Regions from separate parts of the Pseudarthrobacter sp. SORGH_AS 212 genome, predicted to be linked through region 1. Evidence: riboswitches for the same ligand, from Rfam matches in the RefSeq annotation. Region 1 holds a riboswitch; the other holds the start of a gene.
What was found. A riboswitch is a leader RNA that binds a small molecule or an ion and turns the genes downstream of it on or off. The one in region 1 is predicted to bind glycine.
Positions count from the first base shown of each region.

Region 2: another riboswitch for glycine. It lies ahead of gcvP (aminomethyl-transferring glycine dehydrogenase); the one in region 1 lies ahead of cycA (D-serine/D-alanine/glycine transporter).

Region 1 is NZ_JAUTAA010000001.1:1,536,091-1,542,930, reverse strand. Features, by position in the region: gene gcvP (aminomethyl-transferring glycine dehydrogenase) at 1-1,107, opposite strand, end outside; glycine riboswitch at 1,264-1,362, opposite strand; glycine riboswitch at 1,622-1,720, shown strand; gene cycA (D-serine/D-alanine/glycine transporter) at 1,866-3,410, shown strand; gene QE394_RS07070 (hypothetical protein) at 3,630-4,436, shown strand; gene QE394_RS07065 (5-oxoprolinase subunit PxpA) at 4,420-5,169, shown strand; gene QE394_RS07060 (DUF445 domain-containing protein) at 5,201-6,550, opposite strand; gene QE394_RS07055 (glycerophosphodiester phosphodiesterase family protein) at 6,600-6,840, shown strand, end outside.
Region 2 is NZ_JAUTAA010000001.1:1,059,831-1,066,670, forward strand. Features, by position in the region: gene QE394_RS04720 (L-serine ammonia-lyase) at 1-1,373, opposite strand, end outside; gene gcvT (glycine cleavage system aminomethyltransferase GcvT) at 1,380-2,528, opposite strand; gene gcvP (aminomethyl-transferring glycine dehydrogenase) at 2,622-5,486, opposite strand; glycine riboswitch at 5,675-5,772, opposite strand; gene QE394_RS04735 (TetR/AcrR family transcriptional regulator) at 5,869-6,405, opposite strand; gene QE394_RS04740 (MFS transporter) at 6,492-6,840, shown strand, end outside.

The DNA of each region.
Region 1 (6,840 bases):
GATCCTGGCGTTGTGGTGGGCGGTTTCTGCGATGGCCTTCAGTCCGTCCGGGCCGTGGTAGACGGCGTAGAAGGAGGACACGATGGCCAGCAGCGCCTGGGCGGTGCAGATGTTGGACGTGGCCTTCTCACGGCGGATGTGCTGCTCGCGGGTCTGCAGGGCCAGGCGGTAGGCGGGAGCGCCCGCGTTGTCCTTGGAGACACCCACGATCCTGCCGGGGAGGGTGCGTTCCATGCCCTTCTGCACAGCCATGTAAGCCGCGTGCGGACCGCCGAAGAACAGCGGCACACCAAAGCGCTGGGTGGAGCCGACGGCGATGTCTGCGCCCTGCTCGCCCGGAGGGGTGATCAGCGTCAGCGCGAGCAGGTCAGCGGCAACAGTGACCAGCGCACCGCGCTCCTTTGCCTCGGCGATAACCATGCTCTGGTCCCACACCCGGCCGGACACGCCCGGCTGCTGGAGCACGATGCCGTTGATGTCACCTTCAGGCAGGCCCTTGGAGAGGTCAGCAACCTCCACCTCGAAGCCGAGCGCTTCGGCGCGGCCCAGCACGATGGCGATGGTCTGCGGGAGGCAGTCGGCATCAAGGACGGTCTTACCGTCCTTGGCGTCCTTATTTTTGTTCGCCCGGCGCATCAGCAGCACAGCCTCGGCCACGGCAGTGGCTTCATCGAGGAGTGATGCATTGGCCACGGGAAGGGCGGTGAGGTCCTGGACCATGGTCTGGAAGTTCAGCAGCGCCTCCAGCCGGCCCTGCGAGATCTCGGGCTGGTACGGGGTGTACGCGGTGTACCAAGCGGGCGCTTCGAGGATGTTGCGGCGGATCACGGCCGGCGTGATGGTGTCGTAGTAGCCCTGGCCGATCATCTGCACGGCGGTCTTGTTCTTGCCAGCCAGCCGGCGCAGCTCGGTCAGGACCTCAACCTCGCTGAGGGCGTCCTGCAGCTTCAGCGCCGTTTCCTGGCGGATCGATGCCGGAACAGCCACGTCCACCAGGCCGTCAACGCTGTCGTAGCCCACAGCCTTGAGCATGGTGTCGACGTCAGCCTGCCGGCGTGCACCGATATGGCGGTCAACGAACGAGGTTGGAAGGGATTGAATCGTCATGAGGAACTCCAGGTCTGGCCGGCCAGGGTGGCACGGCGTGGGATGGGTTCCTCCCCGCTCTGTATTGGACCTGAGAGATTCCGCGGAACCCTGCGTGGCGGGTTCGCTTGCACCGTCGGTGAACCTGGCCGGAGCCGGGTTACTTTCCAGAGTTGCCTCGCCGTGACGGTACATGGGCCTGAGAGATTCCTGGGGAGGATTTGCTCCTACGGCGCCTGCCCGGTGGTGCCGGGAGGACTCTCCCGTCACAGCTCGAAAGGCTATTCAACTGTGGGTGATTCGCCTCACACCGTACAGGTTGGTTGAAAGGAAAACAAATCCGACTGTCACGCGATGGGCGGCAGCCGCTTTGTTGCGGCGGCGGAAAAAGGGGTTTGACATCCGATCGTGACCCGCACCACACTGGGTCCGGTGATCAGCACCCTGTCCGGCTGGCTCAGCTCATCGGAGCAGCCCGGGCCAGCGTTGCCCCGGAAGGGTGCGGCCGCTGAGCATACCTAATTGAACATGCCTTCGACCTGCGGCGGGAGAGTCCTGCCGGGTACATTTAGCAGGCGCCGTAGGAGCAAACCCTCCCCAGGAAACTCTCAGGCCCATGTACCGCCGCGGACAGGCAACTCTGGAAAGCAGCCGGACCCGTTCCGGCTCACCGGCGGTGCAAGCGGCTTGGGCTGCGGAAACTCTCAGGTTCACTACAGAGTGGGGAGGAACCCAACTTCTGCGGCACCCAAAATGCCGCTTTATCGATGGAGTTCCCCATGGCGATTCATCCCCCCACGTCCAACGGCGAGCCACCCCGCAACATCCCTCCTGCGGGCAGCGCCGCCCGCAGCGAGCCTCCCCACCTGGAGCGGCAGCTCACCAACAGGCACATCCAGCTCATAGCAATCGGCGGTGCCATCGGCACCGGCCTCTTCATGGGCTCCGGCAAGACCATCTCCGCGGCCGGCCCGTCCGTGATCTTCGTGTACATGATCATCGGGTTCATGCTCTTCTTCGTCATGCGTGCCATGGGCGAACTGCTCCTGAGCAACCTGAACTACAAATCCTTCAGCGACTTCGCAGCCGACCTCCTGGGGCCGTGGGCGGGGTTCTTCACCGGCTGGACGTACTGGTTCTGCTGGGTGATCACCGGCATCGCAGACGTCATCGCCATCGCAGGCTACTCCAAGGAACTCTGGCCCGGACTGCCGCTCTGGATCCCGGGCCTTGCCACCGTGGCCATCCTGCTGCTGCTGAACCTCGCCACGGTCAAAGCCTTCGGCGAAACCGAGTTCTGGTTCGCCCTCATCAAGATCATTGCCATCGCGGCGCTGATCATTGTGGGCCTCTTCATGATCTTCACCGGCTTCCAGAGCGACGCCGGAACCGCCAGCTTCACCAACCTCTGGAGCCACGGCGGATTCTTCCCCAATGAGTTCATGGGCTTCGTGGCCGGCTTCCAGATCGCCGTGTTCGCCTTCGTCGGCATCGAACTGGTGGGCACCACCGCAGCCGAAGCCAAGAACCCGGAGCGGACGCTTCCCAAGGCCATCAACGCCATTCCCGTGCGCGTACTGCTCTTCTACGTGGGCGCCCTGATCATCCTCATGGCCGTCACCCCGTGGACCCAGTTCGCGGCCGGCCACAGCCCCTTCATCGGCATGTTCTCGCTCGCCGGGCTGGGCGCTGCAGCCACCGTGGTCAACCTGGTGGTCCTCACCTCTGCCATGTCCTCGGCCAACTCCGGCATCTACTCCACCTCGCGCATGGTGTTCGGCCTCGCGCAGGAGGGCGACGCCCCGGGCATCTTCAGCCGCCTGTCCTCAAGGAAGGTGCCCAGCAACGCGCTGTTCCTTTCCTGCGTACTCCTGCTCTCCGGCGTCGTGCTCATGTACGCCGGCCAGGACGTTGGCAAGGCCTTCGAGATGGTGACCACCGTCTCCGCCGTGTGCTTCATCTTCGTCTGGTCGGTCATCCTGGCCAGCTACATTGCCTTCCGCAAGCGCCGCCCGCACCTGCACGAGGCATCGAAGTTCAAGATGCCTGGCGGCATCCCCGTTGTGTGGGTGGTCTACGCGTTCTTCGCGTTCGTCCTCTGGGCCCTGACCACCCAGCCGGACACCCTTGCAGCCCTGCTGGTGACCCCCATCTGGTTCCTCGTGCTTGGCGTTGCCTGGGCCATCCTCCGCCGCCGGCCCGCCCACCTTGCCCGCTTCGAGGTCTTCCGGGCCGAGCTGCGCGCCGACGAACAAGCGGCGGCCGGCGGGCAGGACCGCGAAAGGTCCGCCCAGGAGGAAGCATCCAGGGGCTCCCGCTCCTAGGCTTCTTCGCAAATCCAGGCCATCAGGTTGCGGATAAGCGAATAAGCTCCTGACTGCAACGCTGCGGCGGGACCCACACCGGGTCCCGCCGCAGTGCTGTCTGCAGCAGGAGGGTGCAGGGGCGCCGGGGTCAAAGTTCAGCATGCTTAGTGTTTCTGCATCTAGGATGGAGAAGCACGGCAGCCACCCGCTGCAGCTCGACGTGAAACGAAGGTGACCATGGCTAAGCGCAGCAACCCAGCAGTACGGATCGCCCAGGAAACTGCCCACAATGCAGTCTTTGACAAGGACGGCAAGCCCAAGCCCGGCGTCCACAACATGCTCCTGAAAGCCGTGGAGATCCAGCGCCCGCTGGTGCTGGCCTACATCCGCCGGCTGCAGAAGAAGCACCCCCGTGCCACGGCAGCCCAGCTGGCCGGCTTCCTTGAGCGCGACTACCTCCGCGCCGTCACCGGCGGCGGCGCAATCGTGGGGGCCACCGCCGTCGTGCCCGGTGTGGGGACCGTCGCGTCGCTGGGACTCTCCGCAGCCGCCACGGTGGGCTTCCTTGAGGCAACCGCCCTGTACGCAACCTCCCTCGCGGAGCTCCGCGGCATCCGCCTGACCAACCCGGAGAAGGCCAGCACCATGGTCATGGCCATCATGCTGGGAGAGGAAGGAACCGCTCTGCTGGGCACCCTCAGCGGACAAATGGCCGGCAACGGCGCGGGAGCCACCAAGCAGTGGGGCAGCGTGCTCTCCAAGTCGATGCCGATGCCGGGCTTCAGCACCATCCGCAACCGCATCCAGAGGGCCTTCCTCAAGAACCTCCTCAAACGCCAGGGAACCGCGCTCCTGGGCCGGGCCCTCCCGTTCGGGATCGGCGCCGTGGTGGGCGGAGCCGGTAACCTCGTGATGGGCCGTGCGGTGGTGGCCAACGCCAAGGAGGCGTTTGGACCCATGCCGGACAGCCTGCCCGGCGAGCTCACGGCAGCCGGGGCCACGGACAACCAGCTGGAAGGCAACACTTTTGGATCTCAACGCTGACCTCGGCGAATCATTCGGCTCGTGGACCATGGGCGATGACGCCCGGATGTTCCAGCTGGTCACCAGCGCCAACGTGGCCTGCGGCTTCCATGCCGGAGATCCCGTCACCATGCTGGACAGCTGCCGCGCGGCCTACGAACTGGACGTCACCGTCGGCGCGCACGTTGGCTACCGGGACCTGGCGGGCTTCGGCCGGCGGTCCCTGGACACGAGTTTTGATGAGCTCTTCGGCGACGTTCTGTACCAGCTGGGCGCGCTCGACGGCGTGGCCCACGCCGTAGGTGCGTCGGTGGACTACGTGAAGCCGCACGGGGCGCTCTACAACCGTTTGGTGCACGACGCCGAGCAGGCCTCCGCCGTGGTGGCGGCCGTCAACGCCTACGACCCCGGGCTGCCGATCCTGGGCCTCCCCGGTTCCGAGCTGCTCAAGCAGGCGCAGGAAGCCGGGCACCCGGTGTTCGTCGAAGCTTTCGTGGACCGCGCCTACCGGGCTGATGGAACGCTGGTGCCGCGGTCCGAGGAGGGCGCCGTGCTGCACGATGTCGACGCGATCGTTGAGCGGGCCGTCCGGCTGGCCACAAAGGGCGAAGTCGTGGCCACGGACGGCACCGTGGTCCAGGTCCGGCCCGACTCTTTGTGCATCCACGGAGACACCCCCGGCGCCGTGGAAATGGCGGCCGGTGTCCGGGCAGGCCTGGAAGCCGCGGGCGTCAGCCTGGAGTCCTTCGCCTGACCCAGCCCGGGTGCACACCGGTGGCCGGAGCTCAGCCGAAGATCAGGTGCGCCACCGTGAAGATCAGCAGCCCGGCCAGCGATCCCACCACGGTGCCGTTGATCCGGATGAACTGCAGGTCCTTGCCCACCTGGAGTTCGATCTTCTGGGAGGTCTCTTCCGCATCCCAGCGCCCCACAGTATCCGTGATGACCCCGGCAATATCTGACCGGTACGTCTTTACCAGGTAGCCGGCGGCGTCGCCGATCCAGGTATTGACCTTGCCGGCGAGTTCGGGATCGTTGACCAGCCGCGAACCGAAGTCGCGGACCGCGGCCTTGAACTTGACCGTCAGTTCGCTGTCCGGATCGTCCACGGCTCCGAGCAGGGCGTTCTTGACGGTGCCCCACGTCCGCGAGGCCAGCTCCCGGACCTCGGGATCGCCCAGGACCTGGGCCTTGACGTCCTCGGCGCGCGCAATCATCCTGGGGTCGTGCTGCAGGTCCTGCGCCAGGTCGTTGAGGTACTTGTCGATCTGTTGCCGCACCTGGTGGTTGGGGTCGGACTGCACGGCACGGGCGAATTTGAGGATTTCAACGTAGACCTTGTCGCCCACCAGGCCATCGACGAACTGGGGTACCCAGGTGGGGGAGCGGTCGGAAACCAGCCGCGAGACAGTCTCGTGGTTCTCGTCCACCCAGTCGGCGGCACGGTCCACCAGCAGGTCCACCAGGGTGTGGTGGTGCCCGTCGTGGAAGATCCGCTCCGCGAGCCTGCCCACCGGCGGTCCCCACGGCGGGGTCAGCAGGTGCTTGCGGACCATGCCCTCGATGACCGCCTGGACGTCGTCGTCGTTCAGGACCTTGAAGGCGCCCCGGATGACCGCCGCACCTTCCTTGGCCACCCGGTCCGCGCCGCCGGGTGCGGAGAGCCATTCACCGGCGCGGCGGGCGATGTTCACGCTGGCCAGCTTGTCCTGGACCACCTGCTCGGAGAGGAAGTTGGTCTCCACGAACTCGCCCAGGGACGCGCCGATCTGGTCCTTTCGGCGCGGAATGATGGCGGTGTGCGGAATCTTGATGCCCACGGGGTACTTGAACAGCGCGGTGACGGCGAACCAGTCAGCCAGCGCACCCACCATGCCGCCTTCCGCGGCGGCGCGTACGTACTGCAGCCACGGATATTCCTCCTGCAGCGCAAACGCGAACACGAAAACCACGGCCATGGCGATGAGCAGGCCCAGGGCCAGCATCTTCATCTTCCGCAGCGCTGCCGCCTTTTCGGCGTCTCCCGCGCTGAGTTGATGGCCGACGACGGCGGGCCGCGGTTTCGCGCCTTCCGGCACCGGAGGAGCGGTGCGGGGAGGGGATTCCCGGGCAGTTGGCTCAGAGTTCACCTGCATGTGCCAAGCCTAGCCCCGCTGACCGGGCCGGGTCGGCTACCGTGTCTCCATGACACCTGACGAGCTCACGCCTGACGGGACCACATCTGAGGGGACCATAGCTGACGAAACCGTTCCGGACCGGCTGGCGCAGCGGCCGCTGGTCTTCGCCCACCGCGGCTCGAGCGGCGCCTTCGCCGAACACACCCGCGCCGCCTACCTGCAGGCGCTGGCGGACGGCGCTGACGGCGTAGAGTGCGACGTCCACCTGACCCGTGACCAGCATGTGGTCCTGCTGCATGATGCCAACC
Region 2 (6,840 bases), 480 kb from region 1:
GTGATGATGACTTCATCGAGGGAGACCCGGTGGGTCCCGTCGCCCCAGAGCGCCATTTTCGCCGCGTTGATGGCCTTCGCCGCCGCGATCGCGTTCCGCTCGATGCACGGAACCTGCACCAGCCCGCCGATCGGATCACAGGTCAGGCCCAGGTTGTGTTCCATCGCGATTTCCGCGGCGTTCTCCACCTGCGTCGGGGTGCCGCCCATCACCTCGGCAAGTCCCGCCGCCGCCATGGACGACGCCGACCCCACCTCGCCCTGGCAACCCACCTCGGCACCCGAAATGGACGCCTGTTCCTTGTAGAGCACCCCCACGGCACCGGCGGCGAGCAGGAACCTGGCCACCACGCCGTCGCGGTCTTCCTGCGTTGCCTCCTCCATGCCCGGGGCGAAATGCAGCGCGTAATACAGGACCGCGGGGATGATCCCTGCAGCACCGTTCGTCGGGGCGGTAACCACCCTCCCGCCGGAGGCGTTCTCCTCGTTCACGGCCAGCGCCACCAGGTTCACCCACTCCTGCCAGTACCGGGGATCATGGAAATCCCAGTCCGTGAACTCCAGGTCCTGGCTGTCCTCGCCGGGGCGGGCGCATTCCTTTTTCAGCCGGTCGAACCAGTCCGGGGCGCGGCGGCGGACCTTCAACCCGCCCGGCAGCACCCCGTCACGCTTCAACGACGTCGCCACGCATGCCTCCATCACGGACCAGATATGCAGCAGCCCCGCCCGGATCTCCTCCTCGGAACGGGAAGACTTCTCATTGACCAGCATCACGTCGCTGATCCCCAACCCGGTATCCGCGCAATGCCTCAGGAGCTCCGCAGCGGTCCGGAACGGCAACGGCAGCTCCTTTTTGGACTCATCGAGTTCCTGCTGCGCGGCGTCCTCCTCACCCTCACGGACAATGAACCCGCCACCCACGGAGAAAAACGTGGCCCGGTGGAGTTCCCCGCCGTTGCCGTCCGAGACGGTGAACGTCATCCCGTTCGTGTGCCGCGGCAACACCGTCAACGGCCGCAACACCATGTCCTTCACCCCATACGGCAACGCCACGGACCCCCCTTCGCCGGCGCCCGCCAGCTGCAGCGTCCCGGTCTCGGCGATCGCAGCCAACCGCTCCTCCACCTCCGCCGGCAGGATCCTTTCGGGGTGGAACCCCTCCAGACCCAGCAAGATGGCCGTCATCGTCCCGTGCCCATGCCCCGTCGCAGCCAACGACCCATACAGATCCACCCGCAGCCCTGCCACCCTGGACAACACCCCGCTGCCCCTCAACTCCTCGGCAAACACCGCAGCAGCCCGCATCGGCCCCACCGTATGAGAAGACGAAGGCCCAATACCAACAGAAAACAGATCAAAAACACCAACAGCCATGACGTCCTACTTGGTGCGCTTGTAGAATGGCAGCTCGACGACTTCGAACGGTTCGGCCTTGCCGCGGAGGTCGACGTCGAGGGCTGTTCCGGGGGCGGCGTGTTGGACGTCGACGTAGGCCAGCGCCACCGGGTAGCCGAGGGTGGGCGAGGGCTGTCCGGAGGTGACCTCACCAACCACTGCCCCGTCCTTGAGGACCGGATAGTGGGCACGGCCGGCACGGCGGCCCAGGCCTTTCAAGCCCACCAGGCGACGGCCGGTGGTTGATCCCGCGCCGGCCTCCTTCTTTGCTGCCAGCGCAGCTTTGCCCACGAAGTCGCCCTCTTTGAACAGCGCGACGACGGGACCCAGTCCAGCTGAGTAAGGATCGCCCTGCAGGGAGAGTTCGTTACCGTACAGGGGCATCCCGGCTTCCAGTCGGAGCGAATCCCGGGATGCGAGGCCCGCCGGAGTGAGCTCCCCGTCGTCGGCCACCGCGAGGAGTGCCTGCCAAAGCCCCACGGCGTCATCGTTGGGCACGAAGATCTCAAAGCCGTCTTCGCCGGTGTAGCCAGTGCGTGCCAGCAGGAGGGCGAGTCCGGCTCCGTTGACCAGGAACGGAACTTCCACCGCGGCGTAGTACTTCAGCCCGGTGACGTCTGCGTGCTGGGCCGCGGGGACCAGCCGGAGCAGAAGGTCCTGCGCCTTGGGCCCCTGGACAGCGATCAGCGACGTTTCCGCCGAGGCGTCCTGCACGGTGACGTCGAAGCCGGCGGCGCGTTCCCGCAGGGCCGCGGCCACCACCTTGGCGTTGCCTGCGTTCGGGACCACCAGGTACTTGGCTGTTCCGTCCGCAGCTGCGGGGAGGCGGTACGTAATCAGGTCGTCGATGATGCCGCCGTCGGTGTCACAGATCAGCGAGTACTTGGCCTTGCCCACCGGCATGGCCGAGATCTTTCCTACCAGGGCGAAGTCCAGGAATGCTGCGGCGTCCGGCCCGGTGACCCAGACTTCACCCATGTGGGAGAGGTCGAACAGGCCGGCCGCGTTGCGCACGGCGTGGTGTTCGGCGAGCTCGGAGCTGTACTTGAGGGGCATCTGCCAGCCACCGAAATCGGTGAAGGAGGCGCCCAGCTTCTGGTGCTCGCCGTAAAGGGCGGTGTAGTTCTCAGTCATGGGAAGTCCTTAGGGAGCAGCTGTTAGGCCTGTCGAATGTGGTGATTGGGCTTGTCGACATCAAGGTTTCGGCAAGCCCAACCACCGAGCAACCTAGTTTTCGAAGGAGGTATTTTCCTCGAACGCCTCGAGGGGCGGGCAGGAGCAGACCAGGTTACGGTCGCCGGCTGCGCCGTCGATGCGGCCCACGGGCGGGAAGTACTTGTCCTGCTTGTGGTGTGCCGGGAATGCGGCCTGCTCGCGCGGGTAGGCGCGGTCCCAGTCGGAGCGGACGACGGCTGACGCCGTGTGCGGTGCACGCCGCAGCGGGGAATCAGCGACGGCGAAGTCGCCGTTGGCCACCTGGTCGATTTCCTTGCGGATGGTGATCATGGCGTCGATGAAGCGGTCGATCTCGGCGAGGTCCTCGGACTCGGTGGGCTCGACCATCAGGGTCCCGGCCACCGGGAAGGCCAGGGTGGGGGCGTGGAAGCCGAAGTCGATCAGGCGCTTGGCCACGTCCTCGGCCGTGACGCCGGTGCGGGCGGTGAGTTCGCGCAGGTCCAGGATGCACTCGTGCGCCACGAGCCCGCCCTCACCCGTGTAGAGCACCGGGTAGAACTCGTTCAACCGGGCAGCAACATAGTTCGCGGCCAGCAGCGCGGACTTGGTGGCCTCGGTCAGGCCCGTACCGCCCATCAGCTTCACGTACGCCCAGGAGATCGGCAGCACACCGGCAGAGCCGAACCGGGACGCGGAAATCGCCACGCCGTGGCCCTCCTCATGCGCGGCTTTATTCGCATCGCCGGGCATAAACGGGGCCAGGTGCGCCTTCGCCGCGACCGGGCCGACGCCGGGCCCGCCGCCGCCGTGCGGGATGCAGAACGTCTTGTGCAGGTTCAGGTGCGAGACGTCGCCGCCGAACTTGCCCGGCTGCGCCAGACCCACGAGGGCGTTCAGGTTCGCGCCGTCCACATACACCTGTCCGCCTGCAGCGTGGACCGCGTCGCAGATCTCGGTCACGTCGCCGTCGTAGACGCCGTGGGTGGACGGGTAGGTGATCATGATGCAGGACAGGACGTCCCGGTTCGCCTCGATCTTCGCCGTCAGGTCGTCGTGGTTGATGGTGCCGTCCGGGGCGGTGGCGACAACAACCACCTTCATGCCCGCCAGGACGGCGGAGGCGGCGTTGGTGCCGTGCGCGGAGGCGGGGATCAGGCAGACGTTGCGCTGCTGATCGCCGCGGGAGTGGTGGTAGCCGCGGATCGCGAGCAGGCCGGCGAGTTCGCCCTGGGAACCGGCGTTGGGCTGGATGGAGACCTGGTCGTACCCGGTGATCTCGGTCAGGTCAGCCTCGAGCCCGGTGATCAGTTCACGCCAGCCCTCGGTCTGGGAATCCGGAGCGAACGGGTGGATGGAGGCGAACTCCGGCCAGGAAATCGCTTCCATCTCGGCGGTGGCGTTCAGCTTCATGGTGCACGACCCCAGCGGGATCATGGTCCGGTCCAGGGCCAGGTCCCGGTCTGACAGGCGGCGGATGTAACGCAACAGCTGCGTCTCTGACCGGTGGGTGTTGAACACCGGGTGCTCCAGGTAGCCGGAGGACCGCTCCACCCCGGCATCCAGTGCGAAGCTCCCGTCCCCGGCGACCTTGGCGCCAAAGATGTCCGCGACGTCGGCGACGACGGCCGTCGTCGTGGTTTCATCCAGGGAGATGCCTACGGTATCTGCATCGATGGAGCGCAGGTTGATGCCGCGTGCCTCAGCATCGGCAATAATGCCGGCGGCGCGGCCGGTAACCCGAACGGTGATGGTGTCGAAGAAGCTCTTGTGCAGGACTTCCACGCCGGCGGCCGCGAGGGACGCCGCCAGGGTGCGGGCGTGGGCGTGCGTCGTTTCCGCGATCGCTTTCAGCCCGTCCGGGCCGTGGTAAACGGCGTACATGGAGGACACGATGGCCAGCAGCGCCTGCGCGGTGCAGATGTTGGACGTGGCCTTCTCACGGCGGATGTGCTGCTCGCGGGTCTGCAGGGCCAGGCGGTAGGCGGGAACGCCGGCGTCGTCCTTCGAGACGCCCACCAGGCGGCCCGGCAGCGAGCGTTCCAGCCCCTTGCGGACGGCCATGTAAGCCGCGTGCGGGCCGCCGAAGAACAGCGGAACGCCGAAACGCTGGGTGGAGCCGACGGCGATGTCCGCACCCTGCTCACCCGGAGGAGTGATCAGGGTCAGCGCCAGCAGATCAGCAGCAACGGTGACCAGCGCGCCGCGCTCATTGGCGGCGGATATGGCATCTGCCTGGTTGAAGACACGGCCCGAGGCGCCGGGCTGCTGGAGCACGATGCCGTTGATGTCGCCCTCGGGCAGGCCCTTGGAGAGGTCGGCGACCTCCACCTCGAAGCCGAGCGCTTCGGCGCGGCCCTTGACGATGGCGATGGTCTGCGGCAGCACGTCGATGTCCAGGACCGTTTTGCCGTCAGCGGCAGGTTTGGCCTTGTTGGCGCGGCGCATCAGCAGGACTGCCTCGGCCACCGCCGTCGCTTCGTCCAGCAGGGACGCGTTGGCAATCGGCAGGCCCACCAGGTCCTGGACCATGGTCTGGAAGTTCAGCAGCGCCTCCAGCCGGCCCTGCGAGATCTCGGGCTGGTACGGGGTGTACGCGGTGTACCAAGCGGGCGCTTCGAGGATGTTGCGGCGGATCACGGCCGGCGTGATGGTGTCGTAGTACCCCTGGCCGATCATCTGCACGGCGGTCTTGTTCTTGCCAGCCAGCCGGCGCAGCTCGGTCAGGACCTCAACCTCGCTGAGGGCGTCCTGCAGGCGGAGGGCCGTCTCCTGGCGGATGACCTGGGGAACGGCGGTATCGACCAGGGAGTCGACGGTGTCGTAGCCCACGGCCTTGAGCATGGTGTCGACGTGGTCCTGGCGCCGGGCACCGATATGGCGGTCGACGAAAGTGGTGGAGGCTGAACTAACCGTCACGGGGGAACTCCAGATACTCAGGCGGCGCAGGGTACGCCACAGCGATTCGGGTCCCTCCCCGCTCTGTATTGGACCTGAGAGTTTCCGCGGCGCCTGCATGGACAGGACCCGCTTGCACCGTCGGTGAGCACAACGGTCCGGCATCCGGTAAAGGGATGCCTGGACGGCCTGCTGCTTTCCAGAGGTGCCTCGCCGCGGCGGTACAGGGGCCTGCGAGATTCCTGGGGAGGATTTGCTCCTACGGCGCCTGCCGAACGTTGTGGCAGGACTCTCCCGCCGCAGATCAAAGGCTATTCAATTGGATGTGTACGCGGGGCCGTCCGGTGACGACTCCCACAATGCTTAATTCTCCTACGCCACGGCCCCCGGGGCAAATGTCCTGCTAGCGCCGGAGCCGCTCCAGTGCTGCCAGCAATTCGTCGACGTCCGCGGCCGCGCCGCCTTCGGGGACGGGGCCAACGGAGAGCATGGCGTTGAAGTAGAGGCCGTCCCCCATGTACAGCACGGCCTTGGCCAGGGCCGGCCCCACGTCGGCGGCGATTTCGTCGAGCCACCGCCGCTGGATCGCAGCGAATCGGCGGCGGGTTTCTTCATGCGCCACCTCCGCCAGCCTGGTGGCGGCGACGATGGCCCGGTCCAAGGGGGTGTCTCCCCACACCGAGGACCGGATGAAGTAGGCCGCTGCGCCCTCCGGCGCGGCGGCCATGGCATCGGCGTCTTCTCCCGCGAGCGTGTCCAACTGGTCCAGGAGCGCCTGGATCAGGGCTTCCTTGTTCGGAAAGTGGTAGAGGAGCCCGCCCTTGGAGACGCCGGCCTTTCGGGCCACGGCGTCCAGGGTGGCGGCTCGCTCCCCCACCTCAATCAACAGGGTGGCGAAGGCGTCAAGGACGGCTTCGCGGGCGACTGGCTTTCGGGGCATGCCATCCATCATGCCTTCCCGGGATGCCAGGGGCTCAACTCAGCCACCATTCCAAACTGTACCGTCTGGACGGTATAGTTAATTCCATGACCATCTCGACGCACCGTGATGCACCCCGGCTCCAGGGACCCGCCACGCCACGGGCCCCGTGGCGCGACTGGCTGGCCCTTGCGCTGCTGATGTTTCCCGTACTGCTGGTGGCCGTGGACAACACGGCCCTGACCTTCGCCCTGCCCGCGATCGCCCAGTCCCTGAACCCTTCCGGGGTGCAGCTGCTCTGGATCGTGGATGCCTACCCCCTCGTCTTGGCGGGGCTGCTGGTGTGCATGGGCAGCCTGGGCGACAGGATCGGCCGGCGGCGGCTGCTACTCACCGGCAGCCTCGGCTTTGCCGCACTCTCGGCCGCCACGGCGTTCGCGCCAACGGCGGAATGGC